Regions from separate parts of the Micromonospora sp. NPDC093277 genome, predicted to be linked through region 3. Evidence: riboswitches for the same ligand, from Rfam matches in the RefSeq annotation. Region 3 holds a riboswitch; each other region holds the start of a gene.
The links. A riboswitch is a leader RNA that binds a small molecule or an ion and turns the genes downstream of it on or off. The one in region 3 is predicted to bind cyclic di-AMP.
Positions count from the first base shown of each region.

Region 1: linked by a shared signal. The riboswitch ahead of ACIRG9_RS10330 (NlpC/P60 family protein) and the one ahead of ACIRG9_RS18995 (C39 family peptidase) in region 3 are both predicted to bind cyclic di-AMP.
Region 2: linked by a shared signal. The riboswitch ahead of ACIRG9_RS12390 (coiled-coil domain-containing protein) and the one ahead of ACIRG9_RS18995 (C39 family peptidase) in region 3 are both predicted to bind cyclic di-AMP.
Region 4: linked by a shared signal. The riboswitch ahead of ACIRG9_RS08095 (coiled-coil domain-containing protein) and the one ahead of ACIRG9_RS18995 (C39 family peptidase) in region 3 are both predicted to bind cyclic di-AMP.

Region 1 covers NZ_JBIWJO010000004.1:23,709-31,224, forward strand. The annotation lists gene ACIRG9_RS10325 (N-acetylmuramoyl-L-alanine amidase) at 1-1,956, opposite strand, end outside; cyclic di-AMP (ydaO/yuaA leader) riboswitch at 2,193-2,330, shown strand; gene ACIRG9_RS10330 (NlpC/P60 family protein) at 2,343-3,377, shown strand; gene dcd (dCTP deaminase) at 3,440-4,018, opposite strand; gene ACIRG9_RS10340 (pyridoxamine 5'-phosphate oxidase family protein) at 4,097-4,645, shown strand; gene ACIRG9_RS10345 (zinc metalloprotease) at 4,714-5,697, opposite strand; tRNA gene ACIRG9_RS10350 (tRNA-Gly) at 5,944-6,017, shown strand; gene ACIRG9_RS10355 (VOC family protein) at 6,110-6,520, opposite strand; gene ACIRG9_RS10360 (hypothetical protein) at 6,707-7,039, opposite strand; gene ACIRG9_RS10365 (GNAT family N-acetyltransferase) at 7,054-7,516, opposite strand, start outside.
Region 2 covers NZ_JBIWJO010000004.1:452,941-460,456, reverse strand. The annotation lists gene ACIRG9_RS12420 (RNA polymerase sigma factor) at 1-29, shown strand, start outside; gene ACIRG9_RS12415 (heavy metal translocating P-type ATPase) at 99-2,375, opposite strand; gene ACIRG9_RS12410 (hypothetical protein) at 2,390-3,373, opposite strand; gene ACIRG9_RS12405 (heavy-metal-associated domain-containing protein) at 3,410-3,619, opposite strand; gene ACIRG9_RS12400 (metal-sensitive transcriptional regulator) at 3,776-4,075, shown strand; gene ACIRG9_RS12395 (YibE/F family protein) at 4,212-5,531, shown strand; cyclic di-AMP (ydaO/yuaA leader) riboswitch at 5,686-5,819, shown strand; gene ACIRG9_RS12390 (coiled-coil domain-containing protein) at 5,822-6,841, shown strand; gene ACIRG9_RS12385 (carbonic anhydrase) at 6,838-7,506, opposite strand.
Region 3 covers NZ_JBIWJO010000008.1:37,678-45,193, reverse strand. The annotation lists gene ACIRG9_RS19010 (CDP-glycerol glycerophosphotransferase family protein) at 1-518, shown strand, start outside; gene ACIRG9_RS19005 (peptidoglycan-binding protein) at 723-1,661, shown strand; gene ACIRG9_RS19000 (alpha/beta fold hydrolase) at 1,711-2,478, opposite strand; gene ACIRG9_RS18995 (C39 family peptidase) at 2,584-3,435, opposite strand; cyclic di-AMP (ydaO/yuaA leader) riboswitch at 3,654-3,797, opposite strand; gene ACIRG9_RS18990 (hypothetical protein) at 4,086-4,859, opposite strand; gene ACIRG9_RS18985 (hypothetical protein) at 5,010-5,531, opposite strand; gene ACIRG9_RS18980 (acyltransferase family protein) at 5,657-6,820, opposite strand; gene ACIRG9_RS18975 (alpha-ketoglutarate-dependent dioxygenase AlkB) at 7,020-7,516, shown strand, end outside.
Region 4 covers NZ_JBIWJO010000003.1:25,395-32,910, forward strand. The annotation lists gene ACIRG9_RS08070 (cellulose binding domain-containing protein) at 1-26, shown strand, start outside; gene ACIRG9_RS08075 (hypothetical protein) at 231-647, opposite strand; gene ACIRG9_RS08080 (STAS domain-containing protein) at 1,075-1,434, shown strand; gene ACIRG9_RS08085 (SRPBCC family protein) at 1,490-1,972, shown strand; gene ACIRG9_RS08090 (hypothetical protein) at 1,974-2,459, opposite strand; gene ACIRG9_RS08095 (coiled-coil domain-containing protein) at 2,568-3,632, opposite strand; cyclic di-AMP (ydaO/yuaA leader) riboswitch at 3,638-3,769, opposite strand; gene ACIRG9_RS08100 (cation diffusion facilitator family transporter) at 3,902-4,816, opposite strand; gene ACIRG9_RS08105 (HelD family protein) at 4,938-7,055, opposite strand; partial or broken gene ACIRG9_RS08110 (alpha/beta fold hydrolase) at 7,301-7,516, opposite strand, start outside.

The sequences.
Region 1 (7,516 bases), on a different contig from region 3:
CTGCACGTACTGGTTCGCGCCGCGGACGACCGTCCGGTCATCCGCCGCCGAGCCGTCGAACGAGACGGCCCGGTAGTACTCGCCCGGCAGCACGCCGCCGACCGCGTACTTCTGGCCCGCCTTGAAGGTGTACTGCAGCGGCGAGATTGCCTGGTAGGGGATGGTTGACGGGTACGCCGCCTGCTCGGGGTAGGCGCGCCCGTACACCGGGATGGTGGCCTTGCCCGGCTTGGGGGTCACCACGAAGCCGTTCGCCCACTTCGCCGTCCGCGCCGCGGCCGGGTTGTGGAACCACGCCTTCTGGCCGAGGTACCAGATGGCCGTCCAGTCGCCCTGGACATCGGCGAGAGCGTACGTCTGACCGGCCGAGGCGCGGGCGCCGTGGTCGGAGATGTACATGGTGTTCGGCTGGCCGTTCGGCTGCAGCCCCAGGTCGTTGACCAGTGGCGCGGTCGGGCTCGGAGCGGTGCGCAGGATGACCGAGGAGGAGCCGCGCAGCGGGCAGGGCTGGATCGGCGGCAGGGGGTTCGGAACGCCCGGGGGCTGCCGGTTGCAACCGGTGAAGGCCGGCTGGTTGCTGGCGTAGTCCGGGTCGATGGTGACCAGGCCCGTGTTCGGGGTCCCGGTTCCCTTGAACGGCGCCTTCATCAGGTCGAAGTAGTGCGACCAGTCCCAGTACGGTCCCGGATCCCAGTGCATCCCGCCCACGTTCGCGGCGGTGATGCCGGGAACGTTGTCGTGGCCCAGGATGTGCTGCCGGTCCAGCGGGATCTGGAAGCGCAGCGCCAGGTGCCGGACCAGCTTGGCGGAGGTCCGGTACATCGCCTCGGTGTACCAGGTGCCGTGGCCGGCGAAGCCCTCGTGCTCGATGCCGATGGACTTGGCGTTGACGTACCAGTTGCCGGCGTGCCAGCCCACGTCCTTGGCCTTGATGTGCTGGGCGACGTAGCCGTCCACCGAACGCAGCGTGTAGTGCCAGCCCAGGTAGGTCACGTCCTGAACGAGCTGCACGCTCGGGCCGAAGTAGCCCTCGGTGTCGTGGATGATGATGTACTCGATCTTCTGCTGTGCCGGCCGGTTGCCGATGTCGTAGTTGCCGTAGTCGCCGGAACCCGGGCCGTACTTCCCGTAGGGCGCGGGGATCCACTCGCAGGCGAGGCGGACCGGGCACTCCAGGCCGTCCGGCCGCTCGGCGCGACGCAGCCCGAGCTTGTGCAGCCCGGACTGGTCCGGCGTCACCGCCGCGGCGGCGAGGGTCACCTGCTGGCCGTCGTCGGTGATCCGGCTGGCGCCCTGGCTGATCTGGTCGTACACCTCGTCGGCGAAGGCCGCCGCGGCGTCCTCGGTGTCCGCGCCGGAATACCGGGCCACCGCGCCGTACCAGGCCGCCGGGTCGCTGCCGGCGCCGGCCGGCCCACCCAGCTCCTGCTGGTACGAGGCGAGCAGCGCCGCACCGCCCCGGATGTTGGCGACGGCGTCGGTACGCAGCGTCTCCTTCGACTCGCCGGTGAGGTCGGCGGCGGCGTCGAGGGTCTGCAGCGACGCCTGCGGCAGTACGTCGCCGCTCGGCCGCGCCGCGATCGCCGGGTCGAGAACGAGCGGCCGGGACTCGTCGCCGCGCGGGTCCTCGTTCTCGTCGACGTGGGCGCTGGACGGCGTCGAGGCGACCTGGGCCGCGTCGGTCAGGTGCATCGGGCCGTAGCCGCCACTGGTGCTGGGCTGGCCCGCGTGGGTGTCCCAGCGGGACTCCAGGTAGGAGACGCCGAGCAGGACGCTCTGCGGCACGCCGTACTCCGCTGCCGCGGCGGCGTACTGCTGTTGACGGTCCGGGTTGTCGGTGGTTCCGGCGGTGAGGGGCGCCGCCGCGCTGGGGCCGCTGATCGCGAGAGCGGTGGCTGCCGCGACGGTGGCGGCCAGCAATACCCGTCTGCGCGACGTTAGGGCTGAGAGGTGCATCAAACCTCCAGTTCGGGATGGGGGTCACTGCGTCCTCACCCTCGCTCCGCGCATGCCTCCTGGTCAATACCTTTCCAGGTAACGATGTACCCCGAAAGAAACCTTCATGCCCGCGGACCGCGACCGCGAATTTGAGTACGGAGTGTCACGGCGTCGCGGGTTGCGGAATGGTAACGACGATCTCTACTCTGGTCAGTCGTCGACCGGTAGGTTCACCGCCCAGCCCGGGTGGTGGCGGTCGGACACCGCCGAGTCGCCTCCGGGCGAGCCGGGGACCCAGGTACCTGGGGTGAATCCGCACCGTGGTGCGGTAGGGCGGCTCCCTTCCCGCCCGAACCCGTCAGCTAACCCGGTAGGCGGTCAGGAAAGAAGGAGTACGGAGCCCGGTGGCACACCATGCCCCGCGGCGACCGTCGGTCCGGCCGGTCGGCCGGTCGACGGCTGCGCCGCGTACCCGCTGGTCCCGCTTAACCACCGCCCTTGCCGCCCTGGCCGGCACCGCCGTCGTACTGACCGGCGGCGCCACGGCGGCCCACGCCGACCCGTCGGTCACCGAGATCGAGCGGCAGATCGACGCCGACTGGAACAAGCTCGAACCGATCATCGAGCAGGTCAACGCCACCCGCGAGGACCTCGCCGCCAAACGCAAGCAGGCCAACGCGCTGGCCAAACAGATCGCCCCGTTGCAGGCCCAGGTCGACGAGGCCCTCGGGCAGGTCGGTGGGCTCGCCGCCGACGCGTACAAGGGCAACGGCATCTCCACGGTCAACGCGCTGCTGGGCAGCCGGTCGCCGGGCGAGATCGTCAACAGCCTCGAACTGCTCGACCGCTTCGCGCACCGCCAGCAGCAGCAGGTGCAGGCCGTGGCCGACCTGCGCGATCAGTTGGCCGCGAAGAAGAAGCCGCTGGACGACATGGTCGCCCAACTGGCTCGTACCGATGCCCAGCTCTCGGCCAGGAAGAAGCAGATCGACGCCGAGATCGTCCGGCTGGAGAAGCTGCGGCTCAAGGTGTACGGCAACGGCGGCGGCGGCCCGCTGCGCCCGGCGCCCTGCCCCGCCGGCTATCCGGGCGGCCCCGCCGGGGTCGCGGTCAAGTTCGCCTGCGCCCAGATCGGCAAGATCTATGTCTGGGGCGCCGCCGGCCCGGACCACTACGACTGCTCCGGTCTCACCATGGCAGCCTGGGCCAAGGCGGGCGTCTCGATGCCGCACAACGCCCGGCAACAGCACGACGTCACCAAGCGGGTGAGCCGCAGCGAGCTGCGCGCAGGGGACCTGGTCTTCTACTACAGCGACCTGCACCACGTCGCGATGTACGTCGGCGACGGCTGGGTGGTGCACGCCTCCCAGTCGGGCAAACCCATCACGATGAAACGCGTCGACGACGGCCAGATCAACAGCTACGGCCGCCCCGGCTGATGTGAAAGGAGGGGCCCCTTCTTAACGCCTCAGGTAGCGGAAGGGGCCCCTGTCAACACCCGTCAGCGGGTCGACCAGATGCGCCAGTTCTGCCAGGAACGGCTCGGCGTCGGGCCGCGCTGCCCCTGGTAGCGCGAACCGTAGACCGCCGAACCGTACGGGTGCTCGGCCGGCGACGAGAGCCGGAAGATGCAGAGCTGGCCGATCTTCATCCCCGGCCAGAGAGTGATCGGCAGGTTCGCCACGTTCGAGAGCTCCAACGTGACGTGCCCGGAGAAGCCCGGGTCGATGAAGCCGGCGGTCGAGTGGGTGAGCAGCCCCAGCCGGCCCAGGCTCGACTTGCCCTCCAGCCGCCCGGCGAGCTGGTCGCCGAGCGAGATCACCTCAAGCGTGGAGGCGAGCACGAACTCACCCGGGTGCAGCACGAACGGCTCGCCCTCGGGCACCTCCACCAACGAGGTCAGGTCGTCCTGCTGCACGGCCGGGTCGATGTGGGTGTAGAGATGGTTGTTGAAGACCCGGAAGAGCCGGTCGAGGCGTACATCGATGCTGGAAGGCTGCACCAGCGCGGGCTCGAAGGGCTCCAGCGCGAGCGTGCCCGCTTCGATCTCGGAGGCCAGGTCGCGGTCGGAGAGCAGCATCGGAACACCATAGCGACCGGTACGGGTGACCTGCGTGTCGGACTGCGCACTCGTACACTTGTTCGATAGAATGTCCGCATGGCTTCCTGGTCCGAATTCGCCGCCGACGAGCCCCGACTCGCCGACGAGATCCGCCTTCTCCTGCAGCAGTACGGGCCGGGCTTCGGCTACCTCGCCACGGTCCGCGCCGACGGCGGCCCCCGGGTCCACCCGGTCTCCCCGGTCATCACCGACGAGGGGCTCTACTGCTTCGTCATCGAGTCGCCCAAGCGCCGCGACCTCGAACGCGACGGCCGCTACGCGCTGCACTCGTTCCCGCCCGAGGAGCGCGACGACGAGGCCTACGTCGCCGGCCGGGCCGAGCCCGTGACCGAGCCGGCCACCGTGGCCCGGGTGGCCGCCCTCGGCCGGGCCGCCCCGCAGGTCGACTGGCGGCTGTTCGAGTTCACCGTCGACGTGGCGATGCTGACCCGGCGTGACCAGGCGGCCCAGCTCGGCGCGGGCCGGCCGCAGGTGCGGGTCTGGCTCGACCCGCGAGCGACCGGCCCGACGCGGCGCTCCGACGTCGCGCCGCCCGAGGCCCGGCGCGGCCGCCACGGCTTCGACACCCGCCGCCCGGCCGCCTGAGCCCCGCGACAGCGCGGTGCCGGCCCCGTCGTCGAACGGGACCGGCACCGTTCGCCGTGCTGCGGTTGCTACGCCGCGCGGTAGGCCTCCCACGCGGTCAGCATTCGGCTGGCCTGCCCGGGGGTGAACTCGGACATGCACGAGTCGTAGGTGTAGTCCATGAAGTTGTGGATCGGGTCCGCGCCGGGAGCGGTGCAGGTGTCCCGCCCGGTCGGGCACTGGTAGGCAGGGGAGGCCTCAGCCGGGGTGTCGCTGACCTGGTCGCCCTGGCCGGTGCAGCCGCCCTGGAAGGTGTGGTAGAGGTTCAGCCAGTGGCCGATCTCGTGGGTGCCCGTGTCGCCCTGGTTGTAGTTGGTGGCGGTGCCACCCGGCAGCGACTCGCTCAGCGCGACCACGCCGTCCATCTTGTCCAGTGTCTTCTTCGGGAAGGTCGCCCAGCCGAGCAGGTTGTCGCTCAGCTCGCCCAGGTACATGTTCAGGGTGTTCTTGCCGCCCTCCCGCAGCGTGGTCTTCATGGACCGCTCGGCCGAGGAGCCCGAGACGATCGGGTACCAGGACGGGTTGGTGACCCGGTTGATCTTCTGGAGCTGGAACGCGAAGGCGGTCGCGGCGCCGCCGGTGCCCCCGCTGTAGGCCTGGTTCAGCACGCTGATCTGCTGATTGATCATCGAGTCGGGAATGTTGCCGCCAGCCCGCGTGCTGTCCCGCTGGATGACGTGGACGACGACCGGGATGGTCACGGTCGCCAGGGGCGCGGCTGCGGCGTCGACGCGGAGCCTGGACCGCTCGGCCAGGGCGGCGTCGAGATCCGCCTCCCGCTCCCGCACCTGCGAGGCGGTCAACTCGTTCGGGTCGTGCTTGGCGTGCGCTCCGGCCTTCACCCGGGCGTCCGGGTGGACGTCGGCCGGCTCGACGCAGCCGCCCGCCGGGGCGGCGGAGAAGGCCGAAGCGGCCGGGACGACACCCACCGCGGCGGTGCTGAGCAGCAGCGCGAGGGTCGTCGACGCGACACCGGCGGTACGCCGGGTCAGCAGGTTGGGACGGAGTCCCATGGGCCCACCTCTTTCTGGCGGCGCGACAGGGGGTGTGTCACGCCGTGGTTGAGAACGTGGAGCCGACGTTACAGTCCATCGATAAATTTGAAAACGCTCATATGTTGCGACAGTGAAACTTCTTGCCCGATCGACGGATCGCTATGGTTCCAAGATCGCGTCGAGGTGATCTCGCGGGGGGTGGGAGGCGCGCCGGGGGTACCTGGGTGCACGACGGCGGTGACCTCAGGTACAGTGGTGCCGCCTGCGGGTGTAGTTCAATGGCAGAACATCAGCTTCCCAAGCTGACAGTGCGGGTTCGATTCCCGTCACCCGCTCCAACTCGCGAAAGCCCTGGTCCGGACGAGAGTCCCAACCAGGGCTTTCGCGTTGTCAGCGGAGCTGAAACAGGCCGTGGGCCATCAGCGGGCCATTACTCGCTCTTGGGCCAGATGAGGCCCTGGTCGGTCCAGGTGACACCCTTGTTGCGGCAGAGGCAGAACGGGTGGCCGACGGGGTCGGTGTAGACGCGCCAGCCGTAGCCGTTGGGGCCGACGGAATCCTGCTGTAGCGTCGCGCCGAGGGCCAGGACGCGGCTCTGTTCGGCCTCGATGTCGTCAACTTCGAAGTCGAGATGGAACTGCTTGGGATGCTCGCTGTCGGGCCACTGCGGGGCGCGGTAGTCCTCCACCCGGATGAAGGCCAGCTCGATCTCGCCAAACCGGATACCGGCCCAGTTGCCGTGACTGCCCTCCTTGACCGGGCGACCCGTCACCTCTGAATAGAAGGCTGCCAGCTCCATCGTGTCCGGGCAGTCGATGATGAAATCGGTGAGTCGCAGCATCCGGCGATCTTGCCACGAGATCAAATAAGCCTTGAGACAGGCCCTAGCTGGCCTCGGCAGCCGGCCCGCCACCCTCGGCGGCCCGCCTCGGATTGCGCTTGCCCGGCTTGCGCCGGGCCGCCTTCACCGCCTTGTCGATCGCATGTTTCCTGGCCGGGCCTCAATCGTTTGCCACCGCCAGGGCGGTCAGGTCCGCCTTGGGCGGATGCGGTGCCCGACGCGCTGGCGGGCGTCGGCGAGCAGCAGATCCACGGCCGCGACCACGGCCTGCCAGGCGTCGCCGGCACCGGGGTCGCGGCGTTTGGCGAGTTGCTCGAAGGCGACGAGGCGCTGCCGGATCGACTCCAGGTGCAGATCGAACACCGAGGGCCGGCTCCAGTGCAGGTAACGAGGTGTCACCTGGAGCCAGAGCTGTCCGGTGGCCCGGTAGCGGGTGCCGCCGAGCGAGCGTTGCCGCAGGTAGGACAGCTTTCCGAGCGCCAGCTTGTCGGCGAGGGGCAACTCCTCGTGGTCGGTCACGTCGGGATGGTGACTCAGGCCTGCGATGAGCGCCAACGGATATCCGCCGGCGAGGGCAGGAGCGTCAGGTCGCGGACGTGCCGCAGACCGGGCTGCCCACTGAGCCGTACCTCGCCGACCGGGACGAACCCGGTGCGCCGCAGCACCGCGAGCGAGGCCGGGTTCGCCAGCGCGGCCGACGCGACCAGCCGACGCAACCCGTACTCCTCGCGGGCGAGGTCGCAGACGCGGCCGACGCCGTCCTGTGCCACGCCGCGCCTGGTCGCCCGCTCGGCCACCCGGTAGCCCAGCTCGGCGCTGCCCTCGGCGACGTCGACCAGGTTGAACCGCCCCAGCACGGTGCCGTCGTCGTCGACCAGGAGGTGGAAGTGGCATTCGCCGGTGGCCTGCTCGGCGAGCAGTTTCGCGAGCCGGGCGGCGAACTCGGCGAAGTAGTCGTCGCCCCGGTCCGGCACCGACCGGGCGAAGTACGCCCGG
Region 2 (7,516 bases), on a different contig from region 3:
GCGCCGCGCGGCTGGCCGCCGAGCGGTGAACCCGACGGGGTGGACGGCCGACCCGCCGCCGGCTCCGGGCGGACCGGGCCGGCGGCGGGTCGGGCCGCTCAGTCGACCGGGCGGAAGCGCCGCAGCCGGAGGCTGTTCGCCACCACGAAGACCGACGAGAAGGCCATCGCGGCACCGGCGATCATCGGGTTGAGCAGGCCGGCGGCGGCCAGCGGCAGGGCAGCCACGTTGTAGGCGAAGGCCCAGAACAGGTTGCTCTTGATGATGCGCAGCGTCCGCCGGGAGAGCCGGATGGCGTCCACGGACGCCATCAGGTCGCCCCGGACGAGGGTCAGGTCGGAGGCCTCGATCGCCACGTCGGTGCCGGTGCCCATGGCCAGTCCCAGGTCGGCCTGGGCCAGTGCGGCGGCGTCGTTGATCCCGTCGCCGACCATGGCAACCGTCCGCCCCCCGTCCTGGAGCCGGCGTACCGCGTCGACCTTGTCGGCCGGCAGCACCTCGGCGATCACCTGGTCGATGCCGACCTCGGCGGCCACCGCCCGGGCGACCGTGGCGTTGTCGCCGGTGAGCAGCACCGGGGTGAGCCCCAGCTCGCGCAGTCCCGCGATGGCGGCCCGGCTGGTCGGCTTCACCGCGTCGGCCACCGCGAGCACGCCCCGGGCCCGCCCGTCCCAGCCGGCGAGGATCGCCGTCCGGCCGGCGGCCTCCGCCTCGGTCGCGGCCCGCACGACCTCCTCGGGTACGTCGAGGCCCCGCTCCCGCAGCAGCCGAAGCCGCCCGACCACCACGTCCCGGCCGTCGACCGAGCCGGTCACGCCGAGCCCTTCGACGTTGGCGAAACCGGTGACCGCCGGCACCGGGCCGGCCTGCGCCGCGCCGTCGGCGACCGCCCGGGCGATCGGGTGCTCGGAGGCGGCCTCCAGCGCGCCGGCCAGCCGCAGCAGCTCGTCGGCGTCCTGACCGGCGGCGGGGAGCACGTCGACCAGGGTCATCCGTCCGGTGGTCACCGTGCCGGTCTTGTCCAGCACCACGGTGTCGACCTGGCGGGTGGACTCCAGCACCTCCGGCCCCTTGATCAGGATGCCGAGCTGGGCGCCCCGCCCGGTGCCGACCAGCAGCGCGGTCGGCGTGGCCAGCCCGAGGGCGCACGGGCAGGCGATGATCAGCACGGCCACCGCCGCGGTGAAGGCCGCGGTCGTACCGGCCCCGGTGCCGAGCCACCAGCCCAGCGTGCCGGCGGCCAGCGCGATCACGATCGGCACGAAGACCCCGGAGATCCGGTCGGCGAGCCGCTGCACGGCTGCCTTGCCGGTCTGCGCCTGTTCCACCAGCTTCGCCATCTGGGCGAGCTGGGTGTCGCCACCGATCCGGGTGGCCCGGACCACCAGCCGGCCGCCGGCGTTGACGGTCGCGCCGACCACGGTGTCGCCGGGGCCGACCTCGACCGGCACCGACTCGCCGGTGAGCATGCTGGCGTCGACCGCCGAGGTGCCGTCCTCGACCACGCCGTCGGTGGCGACCTTCTCCCCGGGGCGGACCACGAACCGGTCCCCGACGACGAGCTGGTCCACCGGGATCCGGGTCTCCTGGTCGCCGCGCAGCACCGCGACGTCCTTGGCGCCGAGTTCGAGCAGGGCTCGCAGGGCGGCGCCCGCGGTGCGCTTGGCACGGGCCTCGAAGTAGCGGCCGGCCAGGATGAAGACGGTGACGCCGGCCGCCGCCTCCAGGTAGATGTTGCCCGCGCCGTCGGTGCGGGTGATGTCGAAGCGGAACGGGTGGGTCATCCCGGGCATCCCGGCGTCGCCGAGGAAGAGCGCCCAGAGCGACCAGCCGAACGCGGCGAGGGTGCCGAGCGACACCAGGGTGTCCATCGTCGCCGCGCCGTGCCGCAGGTTGATCCAGGCGGCCCGGTGGAACGGCAGCCCGCCGTAGACGACCACCGGGGCGGCCAGGGTCAGCGACAGCCACTGCCAGTAGTCGAACTGCCAGGCCGGCACCATGGCCAGCAGGATCACCGGCACGGCCAGCGCCACCGACACCCACAGCCGGGTACGCAGCCCGCGCAGCTCGTCCAGCGGCTCGGCGGTCGCCTCGGCGGCGGCCTGCGCGGGCGGTGGCGGCACGGCGGCCGTGTAGCCGGTCTTCTCCACGGTGGCGATCAGGTCGTCCGGGGTGACCTCGTCGGCGTACCGGACGGTGGCCTTCTCGGTGGCGTAGTTGACCGTTGCCTCGACGCCGTCCATCCGGTTGAGCTTCTTCTCGATCCGGGCGGCGCAGGAGGCGCAGGTCATGCCGCCGATCGCGAGTTCGATCAGGTTCGGCGCGACCGGCAGGGGCGCGGAGCCCGTGCGCGGGCTTTTGGCGGTCGATGTCATCGCGGCACCTCCGGTCAATTGTGCCCGTGACCGGGGACGCCGTGCCCGGCGTCCGGGGTCGGTGCGGTGGTGGCCGGCGCCTGCGGCGCCGGAGCGGCCTGGTCGCCGGCCAAGACGGTGAACTCCGCGGTGTGCACCGCGTCGCCGTGCCGGAAGTCCAGGAACAGGCGGTACGTCCCGGCCGTGGGCACCTCGGCGGCGAAGCTGACCGCCGGCCCGGCCGGGGTCCGCCCGTCGCCGGGCGCGCCCTCCGGGTGCACGTGCAGGTACGCCAGGTCGCCCTGTCGCAGCGCCACCAGGTGCCCGTACGCCCCGAGGTAGGGCTGCAGGTCGGTGACCGGTTTCCCGTCCCGGCTGATGGTCAGGGTGAGCTGGCTGGTGCGGCCGGGCTGCGGGGCCCCGCTCAGGATGACGGTGTAGCCGTCGACGGTGGTGCTGGTGACGGGCGTGGGCAGTGGGCGCTCGACCAGCTCGCCGGGGACGGTGACGTCGACCCCGAGCGTGAGGGGCTCGCCGCCGGTCGGGGTGAAGTCGGCGAACGCCCGCCAGACGCCGGGGCCGGCGAGCGGCGAGGCGACCCGCCAGGTGCCGTCGGTGGCCAGCTCCGGGTGGACGTGCCGGAAGCCGGAGAGGTCGCGGCGGGCGACGATCAGGTGCATGCGCTTGTCGTGCGCCACGTCGTAGCGGGTGACCGGCTGACCGTCGGGCCCGGTGATCCGGAAGGCGAACTCGCCGGCGGGGGCGGTCACCGGTTGCAGGGTGTAGCCGCGGTCGGAGACGAGCAGCCCGCCGGGCAGGTGGTCGGTGGCGCCGGCCGTGTGGTCGGCGCCGGTGTGGCCGGCTTCGTTGCCGCCGCCGGTGTGGCCGGTTTCGGTGTTGTCGTGGCGGGTCTCGGCGGCCGGGGTGACGGGGCCGGTCAGCTGGCCGACCCCGTACGCCGTGCCGAACACCGCCGCGAGGCCGAGGGTGAAGCCGCTCAGCTTCGTCGCCGTGTTCATGGTGTTACCTCGGTTCCTTCGGGTCCGGCGGACCCGTCACGCCCCGACGAGGTCGTATCCGGCCTCGTCCACGGCGGCGCGGACGGTGTCCGTGTCCAACTGGCTCTCACTGGTGACGGTGACCTGGCCGGAAGCCAGGTCGACCTGGACGTCGCTGACGCCCGGGATCGCGCCCACCTCGGTGCTGACCGAGTTGACGCAGTGCCCGCAGGTCATGCCCTGCACCTGGTACGTGTTGGTGACCATGGCTAATCTCCTTTCCCACCGCCTCCGACCTTATACCCCCTAGGGGTAATTGGAAGCGAGACGTCTGCCACTTGACTCGTTACCGCTACCCCGTGGGGGTATCGGCCACGGGAAGGAACATAACATACCCCGGAGGGGTAAGCTATCCTCGACTTCATGACCGCACCGACGACCCCGACCCGGGGCTACACCGCCAGCAAGGACCAGCTGCTCGCGCGGCTCCGCCGCATCGAGGGCCAGGTTCGCGGCATCGAGAAGATGGTCGAGGACGACCGCTACTGCATCGACGTGCTGACCCAGATCTCCGCCATCCAGGCCGCCCTGGACAAGGTCGGCCTCGGCCTGCTCGACGGGCACGCCCGGCACTGCATGCGGGAGGGTGCCGCCGAGGGTCGCGCCGACGAGATGGCCACCGAGATGATGGCCGCCGTCGGCCGGCTCATGAAGCGCGGCTGAGCCGGTAGCCCCGGGGCGGACTGGCTACCATTCCCGGCGACAACCCGCTGGCGCCGCCCCGGCGCGCCTCCGCCGGCCGGTGGACCCGACCGGCCCGGCGACACGCTTGCCGCCGTGAATCGTTGGGAGTCTCGTCATGGGCGCCGACCACACCCGTCCCGCGCCGTCCGCCCCGCCGGGCGTACGACGGATCCTCGTCGCGACGGTGGTGCCGCTCTTCGTGATCACCGTGGTCGCCGCGCTCGTGCTCTGGCCACGGGACACCGGCCGGGAGCCGGCGGGCGGCCCGGACGTGCCCCGCTACCACGGCACGGTGACCCGGGTGGTGACCGAGCCCTGCCCACCGGCGCCGGAGACGCCGGAGGGCGCCCCGGGCGGATCCACCGGCCCCTGCGGGACCGTCACCGTCACCGCCGAGCAGGGCCCGGACGCCGGGCGACAGGTCGAGGTGCCCGTCCCGGCCGGACCCGGCGCGCCCCGGGTCGAGGTGGGTGACGCGGTCGTGCTGGTCGAGCTGACGGACCCGGCCGACCCGGCGGCGAAGAGCTACCAGATCGCCGAACACCAGCGCGGCGCGCCACTGGCCTGGCTCGCCGCGCTGTTCGCCGTCGCCATCGTCGCGTTCGGCCGCTGGCGCGGGCTGGCCGCACTGGGCGGCCTGGTGGCGAGCTTCGCCGTCCTGCTCGGTTTCATCCTGCCCGGGATCAGCGCCGGCCAGCCGCCGCTGCTGGTGGCGATCGTCGGGTCCGCGCTGATCATGTTCGTGGTGCTCTACCTGACCCACGGGATCACCGCGCAGACCTCGGTGGCGGTGCTCGGCACCCTGGGCAGCCTGGTACTGACCGGCGTCCTCGGCGCGCTGGCCACCGCGGCCACCCATCTGACCGGGTTCGGCAGTGAGGACGCCACCACCCTGTTGATGTTCCAGAACGACGTCGACCTGCACGGGCTGCTCCTGGCCGGCATCATCATCGGCTCGCTCGGCGTGCTGGACGACGTCACCGTCACCCAGGCCGCCACGGTCACCGAGCTGGCGTACGCGAATCCGGGGCTGTCCCGGATCCAGCTCTACCGGGCGGCCACCCGGGTGGGTCGCGCCCACATCGCCTCCACGGTCAACACGATCGTGCTGGCGTACGCGGGCGCGTCGCTGCCGCTGCTGCTCCTGCTCGTCGCCGACTCCCGCCCGCTGAGTCAGATCCTGACCAGCGAGTTCCTGGCCCAGGAGATCGTCCGCAGCATCGTGGCCACGCTCGGCCTGGTCGCCGCCGTACCGCTGACCACCGGGCTGGCCGCGGTGGTCACCGCCGCCGGGCGGCGCGCCGGGTCGGACGGCGAGCCGCCGGTGCCCCCCGCCGCTCGGCCACCGGCGGAACGGGACAATGCTCTGGAGGCGCTCGGCGGGGCGGCCGCGCGGCGGCGCGGGCCGCAGGGGAGCACGGAGGTCGCATGGTGAAACTCCGTAGCGTGACCGTCGGTTCCAAAGGCGACGGCGGTCACGCAGGGCAACGACGAAATCGCACTATTAGTCGGCTTCCGGACGTAGATCGCCGTGGGGACTCTCAGGTAACCTCGCTGCCGGTCACCGCCGAAGGCGCGCTACGGCGCCTGCGGTGCCGCCGCCCAATCGCTCGACGGCGAGCCGGGGAACCAGGTACGAGGGGTGAATCCGCGACCAGCGGTAGGGGCCACTTCCGCCCCGAACCCGGCAGCTAACCCGGTCGGCGGTCTACGGAAGGGAACACTGTGACGGCACCCCTGCGCCGCTGGTTGACACCCGTGGTGGCCGTACTCGCCGCGTTCGCCGTCGTCGCCGGGCCGACCCCGGCCATGGCGGCGCCCACCAACCCCACCCCGTCGGGGCACGAGGAGGACGACGATCCTCCGCTCATCACGGACGTCCTCAACGCCACGAACCGCGCGTACCTGCAGGCCAAGGCGAAGCTCGACAAGTCGCAGCAGCGCCAACGCCAGCTGGCCGGCGAGGTACGCGCCGCGCAGGCCGAACTCGACGCGCTGCGCCCGCAGGTCAGCCAGATCGCCGCACAGTCGTACCGCACCGGCCGGCTCGGCGTGATGGCCATGTTGCTGGAGAGCAACACGCCCGACTCGTTCGTCCAGCGCGCCGCCGCCCTGGACGAGCTGAACATGGTCCACGCGCAGCGGCTCGCGGCGGTCAACGCGGCGAAGACCCGGGCGGAGCAGGCCAAGCTCGCGGTCGAGGCCGAGGTACGCGAGCAGGAGAAGCAGAAGAACGCGATGGCGCGGGAGAAGGTCGCGGCGGAGAAGGCGTTGGCGCTGGTCGGCGGGCGGGGATTCACCGGCGGTCTGGTCTCGGCCACCTCGCCGGTCGCCCGGATCGGGCCCGGTCGCACCGCCGACGGTGACTGGAAGTCCGAGTCGTGCAGCGAGAACGATCCCACCACCTCGGGCTGCATCACGCCGCGCACCCTGCACGCCTACAAGGAGGTCCGGCGAGCCGGCTTCACCCGCTTCGCCGGCTGCTACCGCTCCGGCGGGCCGTGGGAGCACCCGAAGGGTCGGGCCTGCGACTGGTCGTTGCAGAACAGCGGCTTCGCGCCCTGGCACAACAACGACACCCGGATGTACGGCAACAACGTCGCCGCCTTCCTCATCCGCAACGCCGACCGGCTGGGCATCTACTACGTGATCTGGAACCGGCAGATCTGGTTCCCGGCGACCGGTTGGAAGTCCTACAGCGGGCCCTCCAACCACACCGACCACGTCCACATGTCGCTGCTCTAGGGCGTGCCCTGGTCGCTCCCGGCTGGGCCCTGGAGCGTCCCCACGGTGGTCGGGGTGCCTGGCGGCACCTCGGCCACCGTCCGCACCTCGCCCGCGCTGAGCCGGTACGACATGCCGACCACCCCGCACCGGCCGGCGGCCACCAGTTCGGCGATCACGGCGGACCGGGCCAGCAGCGCCTCCAGGGTCTGCGCGATGTGGATGTCGACGATCCCGTCCACGTCCTCGATGCCCTGGCGGGCGGCCTGGCGCAGGCTGGGCACGACGGCCTCGACCACCGCACCGAGGTGCCCGGCCGGTGAGGTACCGGTGGTGACCGCGTCGCGGGCGGCCTGCACCGCCCCGCAGGAGTCGTGGCCGAGCACCACGACCAGCGGTACGCCGAGCACGGTGATCGCGTACTCGACGCTGCCGAGCACCTCGGGTCCGACGGTGTGGCCGGCGGTCCGCACCACGAAGAGGTCACCGAGGCCGCGGTCGAAGATGATCTCGGCGGCGAGGCGGGAGTCGGAGCAGCCGACGATCACCGCGAAGGGGTGCTGGCCGTCGGCGACGGCGGCCCGGTGACCGGCGTCCTGGTTCGGATGGCGAGGCACACCGGTGACGAAGCGGGCGTTGCCGGCGTACAGCTCGGCGAGCGCCTGTTCGGGTGTGTTCGGCGTCATGGCAGTCACC
Region 3 (7,516 bases):
CCGCGCAGAACCCGGCCTCGGCGCGGCAGCTGGCCCGGCTCACCGAGCTGCTCGCCGCGGACAAGGCGACGACCGGCCGGACCCACCTGTGGGGCGCGGCGGCCACCCGGGAGCTGACTTTGACCGATTGCGTCAACCGCGCCGACGCGCTGGTCTCGGACGTCTCCGGGGTCATCTCCGACTGGCTCTACTCGGGCAAGCCTTATGCCGTCACCGACATGGGCGCTGACGGCGAGGACTTCGTCGGGCGGTTCCCCCTCGCCGGCTCGGGTTACGTGCTGCGCCGGGATATGTCCAACGTGGACGGGGTGCTGACCGAGCTGCTCGACACCGACCCGAAGGCGGCGGCTCGCTGGGCCACCCGCACCCGCTACCTGGGCGACTTCCCCGCCGAGGCGTACGCCGAGGCGTTCCTTGACGCCGCCCGCCGGCAGCTCGAACCGGGCTGGACCCCGCTGGCCCCGCGCGGCGCCGGAGCGGCCGCGCCGGACGGCTCGCCGTTCTCTCCCACCGCCTGAGCCACTCTCACCTCCTGACCGCCCCGCCACCCCCGGCGGGGCGGTCTTGCGTGTGCGGAAGATCACCCGCTATCCAATCACCATTGTAAATATTCAACATCATCATCATACTTGCTCGCGGGCAGCCCACCGGCGAGACGTCGCCGGCCCCTCCCGGCGACGCGGTCCGCCGCACGCCGCCACTCTTCGTCCACAGGAGCACGTATGCCAACCTTCCTTCGTCGACTCGCGCTCTGGCTCGGCGCGCTCGCGCTCGCCGTGATGGCCGCACTGACCGGTCCGACCGCCGCCCAGGCGGCAGCGCCGGCCTGGCCCACGCTGGGCAACGGCTCGACCGGCGCCAACGTCACCACCGCCCAGTACCTGCTCCGCCACCGCGGCTACAGCCTCACGGTCGACGGCCAGTACGGCCCCGGCACCACCTCGGTGGCGAAGTCCTTCCAGTCGGCCAACGGCCTCGGCGCCGACGGCGTCATCGGGCCACAGACCTGGGGCAAGCTGGTGGTCACCCTGAACGCCGGCGCCAACAACGACGCGGTCCGCGCGCTGCAGACCTCACTCAACAAGTACGGCTACGGCCTGTCCGTGGACGGTGCCTGGGGTCCGGCCACAACCTCGGCGGTGCAGTCGTTCCAGTCGCGCAACGGGCTCGCCGTCGACGGCATCGTCGGGCCGGCGACCTGGCAGTACCTGGTCGGCGGCAGCGGCGGCGGCACCGGCAACTATCGCCTGATCATCGGCAAGTCGGTGCTGCCTCGCAGCGAGTACGACGACCCGCACCACGACTACCCGGCGATCGACCTGCCCACCGTGACCGGCACGACCGCGTACGCGATCACCTCCGGCACGGTCGGGCACGTGGGCGGCAACTGCGGTCTCGGCATCGGCATCACCGCCGACGACGGCGCCTACTACCTCTACTGCCACCTGAATTCGCGCTCGGTCGGCGCCGGTGCCCGGGTCAGCGCCGGCCAGGTCCTCGGCTACACCGGGGCCACCGGCAACGTGACCGGCCCGCACCTGCACCTGGAGGTCAGGGTCAACGGCGCCAACCGCTGCCCGCAGAACATGCTGCTGGCCCTCTACGACGGCGTCACACCACCCGCCCCATCCGCCCTGCCCGCCACCGGCTGCACGTACTGACGGCAACCCTCGGCCGTGATGTCGTCGCCCCGTCCGCGGGACGACGACATCACGGCCCGTCGGGCGTCGCGTACGGCGCGAGCAGGTCGAGGACGACGGCGGGGTCCTCGACGTGCGCGCTGTGGCCGAGCCCCGACAGGGTCACCACCGGCACGCCCAGTTCCTTGAGCTGCGCGTCGGTCACCATCGGGTCCTGCTCACCCCGGGCCAGCAGCACCGGCACGTCGGTCGCGGCGAGCAGGGCGGGCAGCCGCGGCTCCCCCACCGCGAACGCGGCCGGATCCATGGCCAGCCGCCAACGGCCGTCCTCGCGGCGCAGCCCGGCGTCCACCACCGGATGGTCGGGGGCGAAGAGCCCCGCCAGTCCGGCGACCCGCAGATAGCGGCGGGCCGCCTCGTCCCGGCTGGAGAACCAGGTCACCGGCCGCTCGGCCAGCTCGCGGGCCTTGTCGAGCTCGGCCGGGGACCAGGCGACCTTGATGCCGAGCCCGATCACCGCGTCGATCGGCAGCCGCCGCATCCGCGCGGCGAGCGCCAGCGCCACCACCCCGCCGAGCGAGTGCCCGAGCACGACCAGCCGGTCGTCGGCGCCGAGCCGGTCGGCGACCGGGCCGAGCCCCGTCACCAACCGGTCCGCCAGGGCCTCGAAGGAGTACGCCGGCAGCGGCGGCGACCAGCCGTGGCCGGCCAGGTCGGGGGCCAGCCAGCGCCCCGCCCACCGGTGTTCCAGCAGCGGCGCCCAGGGCAGCCACACCTCGCCGGTGGCGCCCAGTCCGTGCAGCAGCAGTAGATGGCGGCTACCCGTCTCGTCGGCCATACGGCGAAGTGTCGCATCGGACCGGCCACCCACGCGAGACACCGCGCATACGAGGTCGGGCACCGGCTCACATGAGCCGGTGCCCGACAGGGGGGAGGGATGCGATCAGGACGAGTAGCCGCGGGTGGCGGCCCAGTTCGCCAGGTCGATGGTGCTGATCCAGTACTCGGGCAGCGCCGGGTTCGCCGAGTCGGCGATCCGGGCGATCCGGCCGTCGTCCTTGTAGCCGACCACCGCGATGTAGTGACCGCCGGGGAACGAGTGCCAGCCGCCGTTGGTGTCGGTGGCGGAGCCGGCGATGTTGACCACCACGCCACGGCCGTCGGTGACCGCGTTGACCAGGTCCGCCTGGAGCTGGTCCATCTGGGCCGGGGTCGCGGCCTGACCGGGGATCATGTGGGTCCGGTACGGGCTGCCCTTGACCATCTTGTTCAGCCCGCGGGTGGTGTCCTCGGCCGAGTTGGTGCCGTTCATGCCGGCGTTCAGCGGCACGGCCATCGCGTCCTGGGTGGTCTCGACGCCGCTCGCGCTCAGCGCGTTGCGCACCGCGGCCGGGCCACAGTTCCAGTAGGCGGTCTGCGCCTGGTAGTCGTAGTCGAGGACCTTGGTCACCGGCGCCTTCGGCTTCGGCTTGGCCGTACGGGTCACGTCCGGGTCCGCCTTGGCCTTGCTCGGCGACGCCGACGCGCTCGGCGAGCCGGACGGTGACGCGCTCGGCGAGTCGGACGGCGACGGGGCGGCGAGGCGCGCCTCGCTGCGGCTGGCGACCTCGCCGAGGCGGGGGGCCAGCTCGGCGACGGCGGCGGTGTGCTCCTGGGGGGCGGGCGCCGCGTCGGCGCTGGCCAGCGCGGCGCTGGCGCCGCCGGCGAGCACGAGGGCCGCGGCCGAGCCGGCGACGATCTGGTACGGGCGCTCGGTCGCGAGGCGCCGCAGCTGTCGCTTCAGGTGGTGCTTCACGTGTGTTCCTCCACGAGGGCCTGAGCGGCGCACGCCGGCCCGACGCGCGGACAGGGTCACGCGCGTTGCCGGGCGGGGTGGCCACGGGAAAGGGAGCGCCCGGTGAACCGGGCTGCGGGAGCGGGTTGCCGGAAGCTCGGTCGCCGGTCAGGCGAGCGAGGGCACCGCGGCGCCGTGGAGGCGGGGGGAAGATCGGGGGGAGGTTGGCACGAGGATGTGACTCCTTCCGTGGCCGCCTACCGGGTTAGCTGACGGATTCGGGCGGGAAGAACGCCCTACCGCGGGCCGCAGCTCGCGGATTCACCCCGGTGTTGCACTGGGTCCCCGGTTCGTGAAAGATCACGATTAAGCGGGTCGGCGCGGCGTCGCCACCTGCGATCGGTAACCGCACCGGACGCGCCGACACTACCGGTGGGTTCTCCTCCTGCCAACCACTCCGACCTGCTTAAACATCGGAATTACCGGCGCCGACCGGAACAGCCCGCAACTGACGTAACTCAATGGGACAAGCAGTTATCGCGGAACTGTCAGGCAAGAATCGGACACCGGGTGGACGATCAACCTGGAATTGCGGGAGTCGATCGCCCACACTGATCCGGATGACCGTTTCCGGGCAGCCAGTGACGCGGCTCACCGAAGTTGGTAACGATTCATCCGACCCGTGCCGGACGAAAGCGCGCGCTACGGCCGGCCGGCACCGCAGCGCGGGCCGTCGCCACCGCCTCGGTACGGCGTATCGGGGCCGCGCCGGTGTGCAGCGCCTCGGCGGCGGCGAACGCCTCCACGGCCAGGGCGCGGGCCGACTCGGCGGCCAGCGCGGCGTCGCGCCAGGCCCGCTGCTCCCCCTCGGCGGCAGCCCGCCAGCCGGCCCGCCGGCGGTCGCGTACCACCCGGGCCAGAACGATCTCCTGCTCGGCCGGGTGCCGGCGCGGATCCCACCCGTTGCGATGGGCCAGCACGTCAGCGAGTTGGCGGGCCGACAGGTCGCCGTGCCAGTGCGCCGCCATCGCGGCATGGTGCAGCCACCGTTCCCGGGCCGCGTACTCGGCCGGCGTGCGGAGGGTACGCGGCTCAGGCAGCACGGCGGCACCGGCGAGCCGCCGGGCGCTCGTCTCGGCCGCGTCGTACGCCCGCCAGGCCCGGTCGGCCGCCGCCTGGGCGGTCAGCCACCGCTCGCGGCGCCGGCGAGCGGTCTGCGCGGCCCCGGCGGCTGCCACCGCCACCTCGTCGGCGTACCGGCGCAGGTCGGCGCGGCGGGCCGCCTCCTCAGCCGCCGGATCAGGCGCAACATCCGCCGGAACGTCCCGCTCGGGCCGGGCGACCAGCGCGGCCAGCAGGCCCAGGGCGAACACGAGCAGGCCCGACCAGATGGCGGCGGCCTCGGGAACCTTGCTGAGGAAGTGGTGGAGAACGGTCTGCTGCATGGTCGGCACCTCACGGAAACGACGTGACGAGGAGGTCCGCACTGGCCCGCGGGCGGGGCGCGACCGGGTACGGGCGCCGCCGCGCCGCCGTCGGGCGGATGCGGGGTGAGGTTCGGTCGGACGGCGAGGCGGGCCGCGGCCCGCGGCTCGTCAGCTGACGGGCGGGGCCCGGGAGCCGACGGTCGCCGGGACCAGCCCGACCAGGACGCGCTGCCGGTCGCCCGGCACGGCCACGACCGCCCGACGCGACGCCGCCGGGTCGGCCACACCGACCGGGCCGACCGGCCCCTCGCCACTGCCGGCCCGCTCGACGCTGCCGGCCCGCTCGACGGCACCAGCCTGATCGGTGCTGCCGGCCCAACCGACGGCACGCGCCCGATTGATGGTGCCGGCCCGATCAGTGGTGCCAGCCGGGTCGGCGACGCCGGGCCGGTCGGCGATGGCTGCTCCCGGCCCGCTCCGGGCCGCGAAGACGGCGGCGCCGACCCGCAGGGTCAGGCTCTCGGCAGGGCTCGCAGCGAACCGGGGGGCCGCCTGCGCGGTCGCGGCCGGGCCGAGGGGCAACGCGGTGGCACCGAGCGAGCAGGCAACCAACACAGCCAGGCTGGCCAGCATGCGGGCCATCCAGCGCGCCACCCACCACAGGGGACAGGTGAGCGCGATCGGAAGCACGGCCCCAACCTACCGCCGATACCGCCGCACCGCACCGCCGCCGGGCGTGTCGCACCGGCCCGGATCCGGGCACTGAGCAGGGTGGACGGCCACCGTGCGAAGCGCCGGGGCACGATGCGCGCGGCTCAGCCCGGGTCGCGCTGCGTGGCGTACTCGACCGAACGGGGCCGCGGGACGCGGACCGTGTCCGGCCCGGCGGAGGTGGCCGGCGGGCGGGGCCGGCGGGACGGACCCAGCCGGCGCATCATCGGCGTCTCCACCCAGCGATGCAGGGCGGCGGCGAGCGGCAGGTTGGCCAGCAGGAAGCCGACCACCGCGAGCGGCCCCCACCAGCCGCGCAGCCCCACATGCCAGTACCCGGTGAGGCGCAGCACGGTCTGCATCAACAGGACGTGCACCAGGTAGAAGGCGAACGAGACCTCGCCAAGCCAGACCATCGGGCGGGACCGCCACGGGGTAGGCCGGCCGCGCACGTCGGCGTCCGCCGCCGCGGTGATGACCAGCAGGTACGCCACCGCGAGCAAGGCCGCCCAGAGTTCCGCCCGGATCCAGTACGCGGCGACCAGCCAGGTGGCGACGAACATCAGGCTGGCCACCCCGAGCCCCGGCCCCCGCCAGCGTCCCCGGCGCATCAGCTCGGCCGCGGCCACGCCCATCCAGAACTCCAGCGACCGCATCACCGGGAAGACCTGGGTGAACCACCACCGGTTCTCCTCGGGCACCAGGAGCTGGCCGGGCCAGAGGGCGACGATCAGCAGCGGCGCGGCTACCACCACCGCCCAGAGCAGGACGGGGCGGGCCCGGCGCACCGCGGGCAGCACGAACGGCAGGCACAGATAGAACGCCAACTCGCAGGAGAGCGACCAGCTCACCGTGTTGACGCTGTAGAAGTAGCCGGGGGTGGGGTTCCACGCCTGCACCAGGGCCAGGTTGCCCAGCGCGGCCCCGGGGGCCACCCGGTCGGCGAACCAGAACGCCACCAGCAGCGCCACCACGAACGTCACCAGATGGTTCGGGTAGATCTTGGCCAGCCGGCGGCGCAGGAAGGTACGCCGGGGCTCACCGTCCCGGTAGGACCAGACCAGCACGAATCCACTGAGGATGAAGAAGAACTCCACTCCGGACAGTCCGAGGGCGAACAGCCGATCCATCACGGCCTGGTAGTCGGGCTCGGCGATGATGCGCATCGTTCCGGCGTGGAAGCCGAAAACCAACAGGGCGGCGATCCAGCGCAACCCGGTCAGCGAGGGCAGCCGGACGGCGGGGTTGACCGTCGGGGTGGAGCTCACGCCGCGCAGCCGACCGTTGGCCGGGTCACCAGCACGCGCATCCTCCTCGGTGGTTCGCCGACGGGCGAATCGGGAAGCCGCCCGCGACGGCACACCGCGTGGCCGCCGCCGTCGGGCACCCTACCCGCTGCCGACCGGAGGCGCCGTACGCGCCACCGCCCCTCGTACGCCTGTTCGAACACGCGGTAGGATCGGCGGCGTGTCCGACCTCGCGTACCAGCCCTCGATGCTCGACTTCGACGCGCAGGGGCCGACCCTGGGCCCACTCGCCGACGGGCTACGCCGGCACGAGCTGAGCCGGGGTGCCTGGGTCGACCACCTGCCGGGCTGGGTGCGGGGTTCCGACGCGGTGCTCGACACGCTGCTGCACGACGTGCCCTGGCGGGCCGAGCGCCGCACCATGTACGACAGCAAGGTCGACGTCCCCCGCCTGCTCTGCTGGTACGCCGCCGGCCGGCCGCTGCCCCACCCGGTGCTCACCGAGGCACGCGAGGCGCTCACCCGGCACTACGCGGCCGAGCTGGGCGAGCCCTTCGTCACCGCCGGGATGTGCCTCTACCGGGACGGCCGGGACAGCGTGGCCTGGCACGGCGACACCCTGGGCCGCTCCGCGCACGTCGACACCATGGTCGCCATCGTCTCCTTCGGCTCGCCGCGCCCGCTGCTGCTGCGCCCCCGCGGCGGCGGGGCGAGCCT
Region 4 (7,516 bases), on a different contig from region 3:
CCGCGCTCACCTGCACCACCCGCTGACCTGTCCACGCGGTGGCCGTCCCGTCCTGGCGGGGCGGCCAGCCGCCGCGTTCAAGCCGGAAGCCGGGGCGCCGGGCGGTGGCATACCGGTGAGCAGCGTGGTCCTGCTGCTCACCGCCGGCAGCGGTGGTCCGGCTCTCCGGGTGGTGGTCGTCTCCGGGCCCAACCTGGCGCCTGAGAGCGCCGCCGAGCAGCGGTTGCGGGTCAGCCGTCCCGGTCAGTCCTCCGGGTCGGCCGGGGGTCCAGCGGGTCCGCGTCCAGGAACTCGATCTCCTCGACGCCGGGCACGCTGCTCCCGGCGGCCCGGGCGGCCGTACCGGCGGCCCAGCCCATCGCGGCGCCGACCAGTGCGGCGCTGACCAGCATCGCCCACGGCAGGCCCGGCCGGCGGCCGGCGAGCGCGTCGAAGGCGAGGATGGCTCGGCGGCGGGCCTCGCCGGCGGCGGAGCCGACCAGGTCGGTGGCGTCGTCGGCCAGACCCGACCCGTTGCGACGGGCGGAGCGGGCAACGCCGCGGACACCGTCCCCGGCGGAGCCGGCGGCGTCGCGCATGTGCCGCCACGCCTGGTCCGCGATCCGCTCGGGCCTGCCGCGGCGGTCCAGCAGGGTCGTTCCGAACATGGTGTTACCTCCTCGGGGCGGAGTCCGGCGGCCACTTCGGACTCCGGCGGGTCATCCGGCGGGTGACGTTTCACTCATCCGGGCAGTGCCCCGCCCGCGGTCGCCCCAAACCATCCCAGGTCAGGCGCGGTCGATGGGGCGGGACGGGACGAACGCGGGCGAACGCGCCGGGCCCGGGTGCGAGGCGGACGGGGCCCCGGGCGGCTACCCTGGGCGGCGAATCGGCCGGCCCTGGTCGGTCGTTGGACGAAGTGAACCCGTCGTCCGGAAGAAACAGGAACCGAAGGATCCGGATTGGGATGCCCAGGTGTGCCCAGTCCGCGAATTGCCCATCCCGAGGGGTGGCGACCGAGGCCATCGGAGGAATACTCTCGGTCGCGGCCCGCGTACTGATGAGGCGCCCGTACGGGCGAGTGGAGGTGCTCGCGTGAGCCTGTCGATCGTGCAGTCGATGTTGCCGGGTGGTGTTATCCAGATCGCGCCGCGAGGCGAGATCGACGTCGACACCGCGTACGAGGTGCGGGAAGCGATCGCCGAGGTGCTCGCGAAGGGCCGTCCGTCCCGGATCGAGCTGAACATGCGGCTGGTCACCTTCATCGACTCTGTCGGCATCAGCGCCATGGTGGCCGGTTTCCAGACCGCCGAGGTCAGCGGCGTGAAGCTGGTGGTCACCGAGCCGAGCCGGTTCGTGCACCGGCAACTCTGGGTCACCGGCCTGCTGGGTCTCTTCGGCGCACCCGAGCCGTACTTCGCCGGCAGCACCCCTCAGGTGCTGCCCGGCGCCTGAGCTGGCCGGGCTCCGTACCGCCCCGTTGCCAGCCGGCCCCGGTTACGGGACGATCATGCGGACGCCGACGGCAAGGGGGTACGGCGTGCTCAGCAGCGACACTTTCAGCTACACCGTGCAGGCCCGCTGTGCCCGGGCGGATGCGGTCGCCCTGCTCAGCGACCTGAGCCGTCAGGGTGAACTGCATCCGCTGATCGTCCGGGTCCGCCAACTGCCGCCCCGGCCCGGCGCGCTGGCCAGCTACGCGATCACCGACCGGCTGGAACTGGGGCCGCTGCACTTCCCGGTCACCTACCAGGCGGACGTGCTGGTCGCCACCGAGGACGAGGTGGTGACGGTGGCTCGCCAGCAGCCCGCCACTACGGTCCGTAACCACACCCGGCTCCGGGACGAGCCAGGTGGCGTGGTGCGCATCGACGTCGAGATCACCCTCTCCGCCCCGGCACCGCTGTTCGGGTACGCCTTCCGGCAGGCCCGGGCGGCCCATCTCGGCCTCGCCAGCCGGCTCGGCGCCACCCTGGAGGGGCAGGCGGGCTGACTCAGGGCCGGGCTGCCTGGGCGGGTGGGCGCAGCCGGCCCCACGGCTTGTAGGTGGACAGCACGGTCATGATGATCAACAGGGTGCTGGACACCGTCGGAGGGATGATCAGGTCCAGCCGGTCCCGGGTGGCGAGGTCCGCCCCCAGTTCGCCGAGCCGGCGCACCGTCGGGGCGAGCAGCAGGAACACCAACCCCAGCATCGCCGTGGTGATCGCGAACTTCACCAGCACCCAGCGCCAACGCAGCAGGCCCCATGGGGTGAGCAGCGCGCTGGCCAGCCCGATCAGCCAGACCAGCACGCTCAGCGGGGCGAAGAGCCAGGTGACCAGCAGGCCCGCGGCCGGGTAGACCACCTCGGGGTCGGCCCCGCGTAGTCCGGCCACGCCCAGGGCGAGCAGCACCAGGTCGGCGCCGAGCCAGCCGAGCGAGGTGACCAGGTGCAGGGTGAGCAGGGCCTTGCGTCCGGGGGGAGAGAGTCGGCTCATGCCCCCGATGCTCGGCCGTCGCCGGCCCGGTGTCGTGGGGCGCGCAGCGACATCCGGCGTACGTCGGTGGGCGTAGGTGGCCCGCCCGGCGGCGGGCCACCTAGCGGCTCAGTAGACCGAGAGGTGTACGTGGTTTGTGTGGTCGCTGGACGGATCGCCGTTGCCGCCGCTGTACGCCTTCCACCCGCTGCTGGGCAGCCAGATCTGCTTGAACCAGATCACGTAGAGCACGGCGAGCGGGTCGGCGTTGCGGATGAAGTACGCCGCCAGGTTGTTGCCGTACGTCTTGTCGCCGCCGCTGGCCACCCCGCCGAAGCCGTCTTTCTGTGCGGCGAAGTCGCAGGCCCGGCCCTTGGGGTGCTCGCCGGAGCCACTGGGCCGGTAGCAGGAGACGTACCGGGTGAACCCGGCCGCCTTGGCCTGCTGTAGCGCGTGCAGCATGCGCGGCGTGATGCAGCCGTCGGCCGGGGTCGGGTCGTTGACGCTGCACGACTCCGCGGGCCAGGAGCCGTCGGCGTTGCGCGGGGCCGGCGTGGCGTTGGCGCGGGACGTGCCCTGCACGCTGCCGCCGCTGGCGGTGGTGGTCGCGGCGGCCTTCTTGTTGGCCACCTCCAGCGCGTGTTCCGCCTGTTCCTTGCGCTTGGCCATCACCGTGACCTGCCGGCGCTGCTCCAGGATCTCACCGTTCAGCGCCGTCTGGGTACGGGTGGCCTGGTCCCGGGTGTCGATCAGGTCGCGCAGCACCCGGTCCTCGTGCGCGGCGACCTGTTGCAGTGTGGCGGCGCGGTCCATGAAGCCCTGTGGGCTGCTGCTGTCGAGCAGCGCCGCGGCGGTGCCGAGCCGCCCGGCCCGGTACGCGAACCCGGCGATCTCGCCGACCTTGGCGTCGCGTACGGCCAGCTCCGCGTTGATCGTCTTCAGTTCGGCGGTGAGCTGCTGCTGCCGTTTCACCGACTGGTTCAGCGCCGCCCGAGCGTCCAGCCAGCCCTTGCCGGCCGCGTCGAGTTGGGCGCGTAGCTCCGCGGTGCCGCCCTCGTCGTCGCCGGGCGCGGCGGCGAGCAGGCCGGTCGGGGCGGCCGAGGCGGGGTGGACCGGTGCGGTCGCGAGGCCGAGGGCGAGAGCCCCGACGAGCAGGGCCGCCAACCGGGTGACCGTCCGTCGTGCAGGTGGCATTCCAGGTGTCCTTCCGTCAACGCCGACCGGGTTAGCTGACGGGTTCGGGACGGAAGATCCCTACCGCTGACGCGGATGCACCCCAGGAAGATGGTTCCCCGGCTCGCCGAGCTGCGGCGATTAGGCGACAGCCGCCGTCGGCGACGCGCTGCGCCGCCGGTGGGGGCCGCGACCGAGCCTACCGGCCGGGCCCCTCCAGTCGAGGGTTAGGAATCGGATGAAAGCCGGCATGAATGCACAATAGCCACTTGGATTTAAGTTTGCCCTAATTACCACTCGACTGGTCCACACTCTCCGGCCGACGCCCCGGGCTCGATCTGCAACGTGGCGTGATCGATCCGGAAGTCGCCGTGCAGGGCGGCCCGGGCGGCGGCCAGCACCTCGCCGACCTCGGCGTCCGGGGCCGTGGTCAGGTGCGCCGACGCCACGTCCATCCCGGAGGTGAGGGTCCAGACGTGCAGGTCGTGGACCTCGGCGACGCCGGGCACCGCGGCCAGCCGGTCGCGCACGGCGGTCACCTGGAGGTGCTCCGGGGCGGCCTGCACCAGGATGCGGACCGCGGCCCGGCCGAGCCGCCAGGTCCGCGGCAGGATGAACAGCCCGATCGCGACGGCGACCAGCGGGTCGGCCCACCACCAGTCGGTGAACGTGATGACCAGCGCGGCGGCGATCACCCCGAGCGAGCCCAGCAGGTCGCCGAGCACCTCCAGGTAGGCCCCGCGCAGGTTGATGCTCTCCTGCGCGCCGGCCCGCAGCAGCGCGAACGCGGCGATGTTGGCGAGCAGGCCGAGCGACGCCACGGCCAGCATCGGCCCGGCGAGCACCTCCGGCGGCTCGCCGAACCGGCGTACCGCCTCGACGAGCACGTAGGCGGCGACCGCGCCGAGCAGGACCGCGTTGGCGAGCGCGGCCAGGACCTCCAGCCGGTAGAGCCCGAAGGTGCGCTGCGGATCGGTGTTGGCTCGCCGGGTGGCGGTGATCGCGGCGAGCGCCATGCCGATGCCGAGCACGTCGGTGAACATGTGCCCGGCGTCCGAGAGCAGGGCCAGCGAGCCGGTGGCGAACGCGGCCACCGCCTCGACCAGCATAAGGGCGGTGAGCAGCCCGAACGCGGCCCAGAGTCGACCCTGGTGGCGGTGTGCGGCGTTGGTGACCGCGCCGCTGTGGTCATGACCTGCGCCCACGCCCACACCCTTTCGTCCCGCGCCCCGCCCGGGCCCAATCTATGCTCACATCGCTATGTATGCAAGTGAAGGCTGAGGGGGGTGGGCCAGCTCAGGCGCCCGCCGCGAACGCGGGCTGTGGTCAGTCCACCGGGTCGAGGGTGGTGAGGCGCTGGGTGGCCCGGGACAGCGCCACGTAGAGCGTCCGCACGCCCGACCCGGGATCGGCCCGGATCTCGCTCGGCGCCACCAGCACCACCCCGTCGTACTCCATGCCCTTGGCCTGGAGGCTGGTCACCACCTGGAGCCGGCCGCCGCCCAGGTCGCCCAGCCAGCCGGCGACCTCGTCCCGGCGCGGCACCGGCGTGATCACGCCGACCGTGCCCTCGACCTCGGCCAGCAGCGCGTCGGCCGCCGCGACGGTCGCGGCGGGCAGTTCCGCGGCGGGCACGGTCCGCTCGATCGGGGGTACCCCGGTGGAGCGCACCGCAGTCGGCAGCGCCAGGTCCGGGTAGCGCCGGCGGATCTCCGTCGCCGCCACCGCGAAGATCTCGGCCGAGTTGCGGTAGTTGGTGGTCAGCTCGTACCGCTGCCGGCGCCGCCGACCCAGTGCCTGATCCCGGGCCCGGGTCAGCTCCTCCGGGTCGCCGGTCCAGGCGGTCTGCGCCGGGTCGCCCACCACCGTCCAGGAGGCCAGCCGGCCGCGCCGGCCGATCATCCGCCACTGCATGGGCGAGACGTCCTGTGCCTCGTCGACCACCACGTGGGCGTAGTCGCGGTAGTCCTCCGGCCGTTCCCGGGCGGCGGCCCGGGCCGCCCGCTGCCGGTCGGCGAACGTGCTCAGCTCGCGGACGCCCCCGGCGAGCTGGAACGGGTCGCGCTTCGGCCGCGCCCGCTGCACCGGCTTGCCGAGCAGCGCGTCCAGCTCGTCCAGCAGCGCGATGTCGGCGATGGTCAGCCCCTCCGCGTCCAGCGTCCGGTACGCCTCGGTCAGCAGCCGGATCTCGCCGGCCGCGAGCACGCCGCCCGCGTACCGGCGCAGCCGTTCGGGGCGGGCCAGCCAGCCGAGCACGTGCCGCGGGTGCAACCGGGGCCACCAGGCCTTGAGGAACTCCCGGAACTCCGGCCGGTCGATGATCTCGTCCTCGAACGCGGGCTGCTCCGGCAACCCGCCGATCCGCAGCCTGCGGGCCTGCGCGTACAGGGCGGCGAGGACGGCGTCGAAGCCGACCCGGCGTACCTCGTTGCGGCGCGCGCCGCGGGACAGCGCGCGGTCCCGGACCGCGTCCAGCTCGGCCCGGTCCAGCCGGAGCAGCTCGCCCCGGTAGAGCAGGCGTAGCTCGGTGGGGGAGTCCGGCACCGCGTCCCGGACGGCGCGCTCCAGCACCCGGCGCATCCGCAGCGACCCCTTCACCGCCGCCACCTCCGGCGGGTCGGTACGGGTAGCCGACATGCCCGGAAAGAGCGAGCCGAGCGAGTGCAGGGTGGCGGTCTCCTCGCCGAGCGAGGGCAGCACCGAGGCGATGTACTCGACGAACACGCCGGACGGGCCGACCACCAGGATGCCGCCGCCGGCGTACCGGGCCCGGTCGGAGTAGAGCAGGTACGCGGCCCGGTGCAGCGCCACCGCGGTCTTGCCGGTGCCCGGGCCGCCGGAGACGATCGTGACCCCCGAGCCGGGGGAGCGGATCGCCTCGTCCTGCTCCCGCTGGATGGTGGCGACGATGTCCCGCATGCCCCGTCCGGTCGCGCGGGACAGCGTGGCCAGCAGTGCGCCGTCGCCGACCACCGCGAGCTCCGGCGGCGCAGCCTCCGGGTCCAGCAGGTCGTCCTCGATCCGGGTGACCCGCTCCGCCGACGACTGGATGGTGCGCCGGCGTACCACACCCATCGGGTCGGCCGGGGTGGCCCGGTAGAACGCCGCGGCGGCGGGCGCCCGCCAGTCGACCACCAGCGTCTCGGCGTTCTCCCCGCGTACGCCGAGCCGGCCCACGTGCAGCACCTGGCCGGTACACAGGTCCAGCCGGCCGAAGACCAGCCCCTCGTGTTCGGCGTCCAGCACGTGCCGCCGCTGCGCGGCGTGGAACACCATCGCGTCCCGCTCCACCAGCGCGCCGAAGTTGCCGACCCGGGCCAGCCGGTAGCCCTCCCGCTCGGCCTCGGCGGCCGACCGGCGCAGCTCCGCCAGCCGGGCGTACACCCGGTCGAGATGTCGCTGTTCGACGGCGATCTCCCGTTCCAGGGTGGTTTTGTCGCTCAAGTCGGGGGCTCCTGTGATCATGCGGCGGGCACGGCGGGCTGAATGAGGGTACGGGCCGCCGTCGAGGCCGTGGCCTGCGGCCATGAGGGTGCACTCACACCGCCGGTGCCGGTTGCCCGTTATCCGGGTGTTTCCACCCCTCTGCCGGCTGTTTCGTTCAGCGTTACCGGAGGGGCCGGCCCGACCAGCCCGCCCGGGTCGGTGGGTCCGCTCACCGCCCGGACCAGCGGGTGGTCCGGCCCGACCAGCCGGTCGGTGGGCTCGGTGAGAACCCGGTGGAGCACCGCGGCGAGGGCCTGGTCCACCTCGTCCGGGCGCTCCATCATCAGCATGTGGCCGGCACCCGGGCAGACGGTCAGCTCGGTGGTGGGCAGCGCTGCCGCGATCGACCTCGCGCACGGCGGTGGGGTGAGCCGGTCCCGGTCGCCGACCAGCGCGGCGGAAGGCAGGTGACCGAGCGC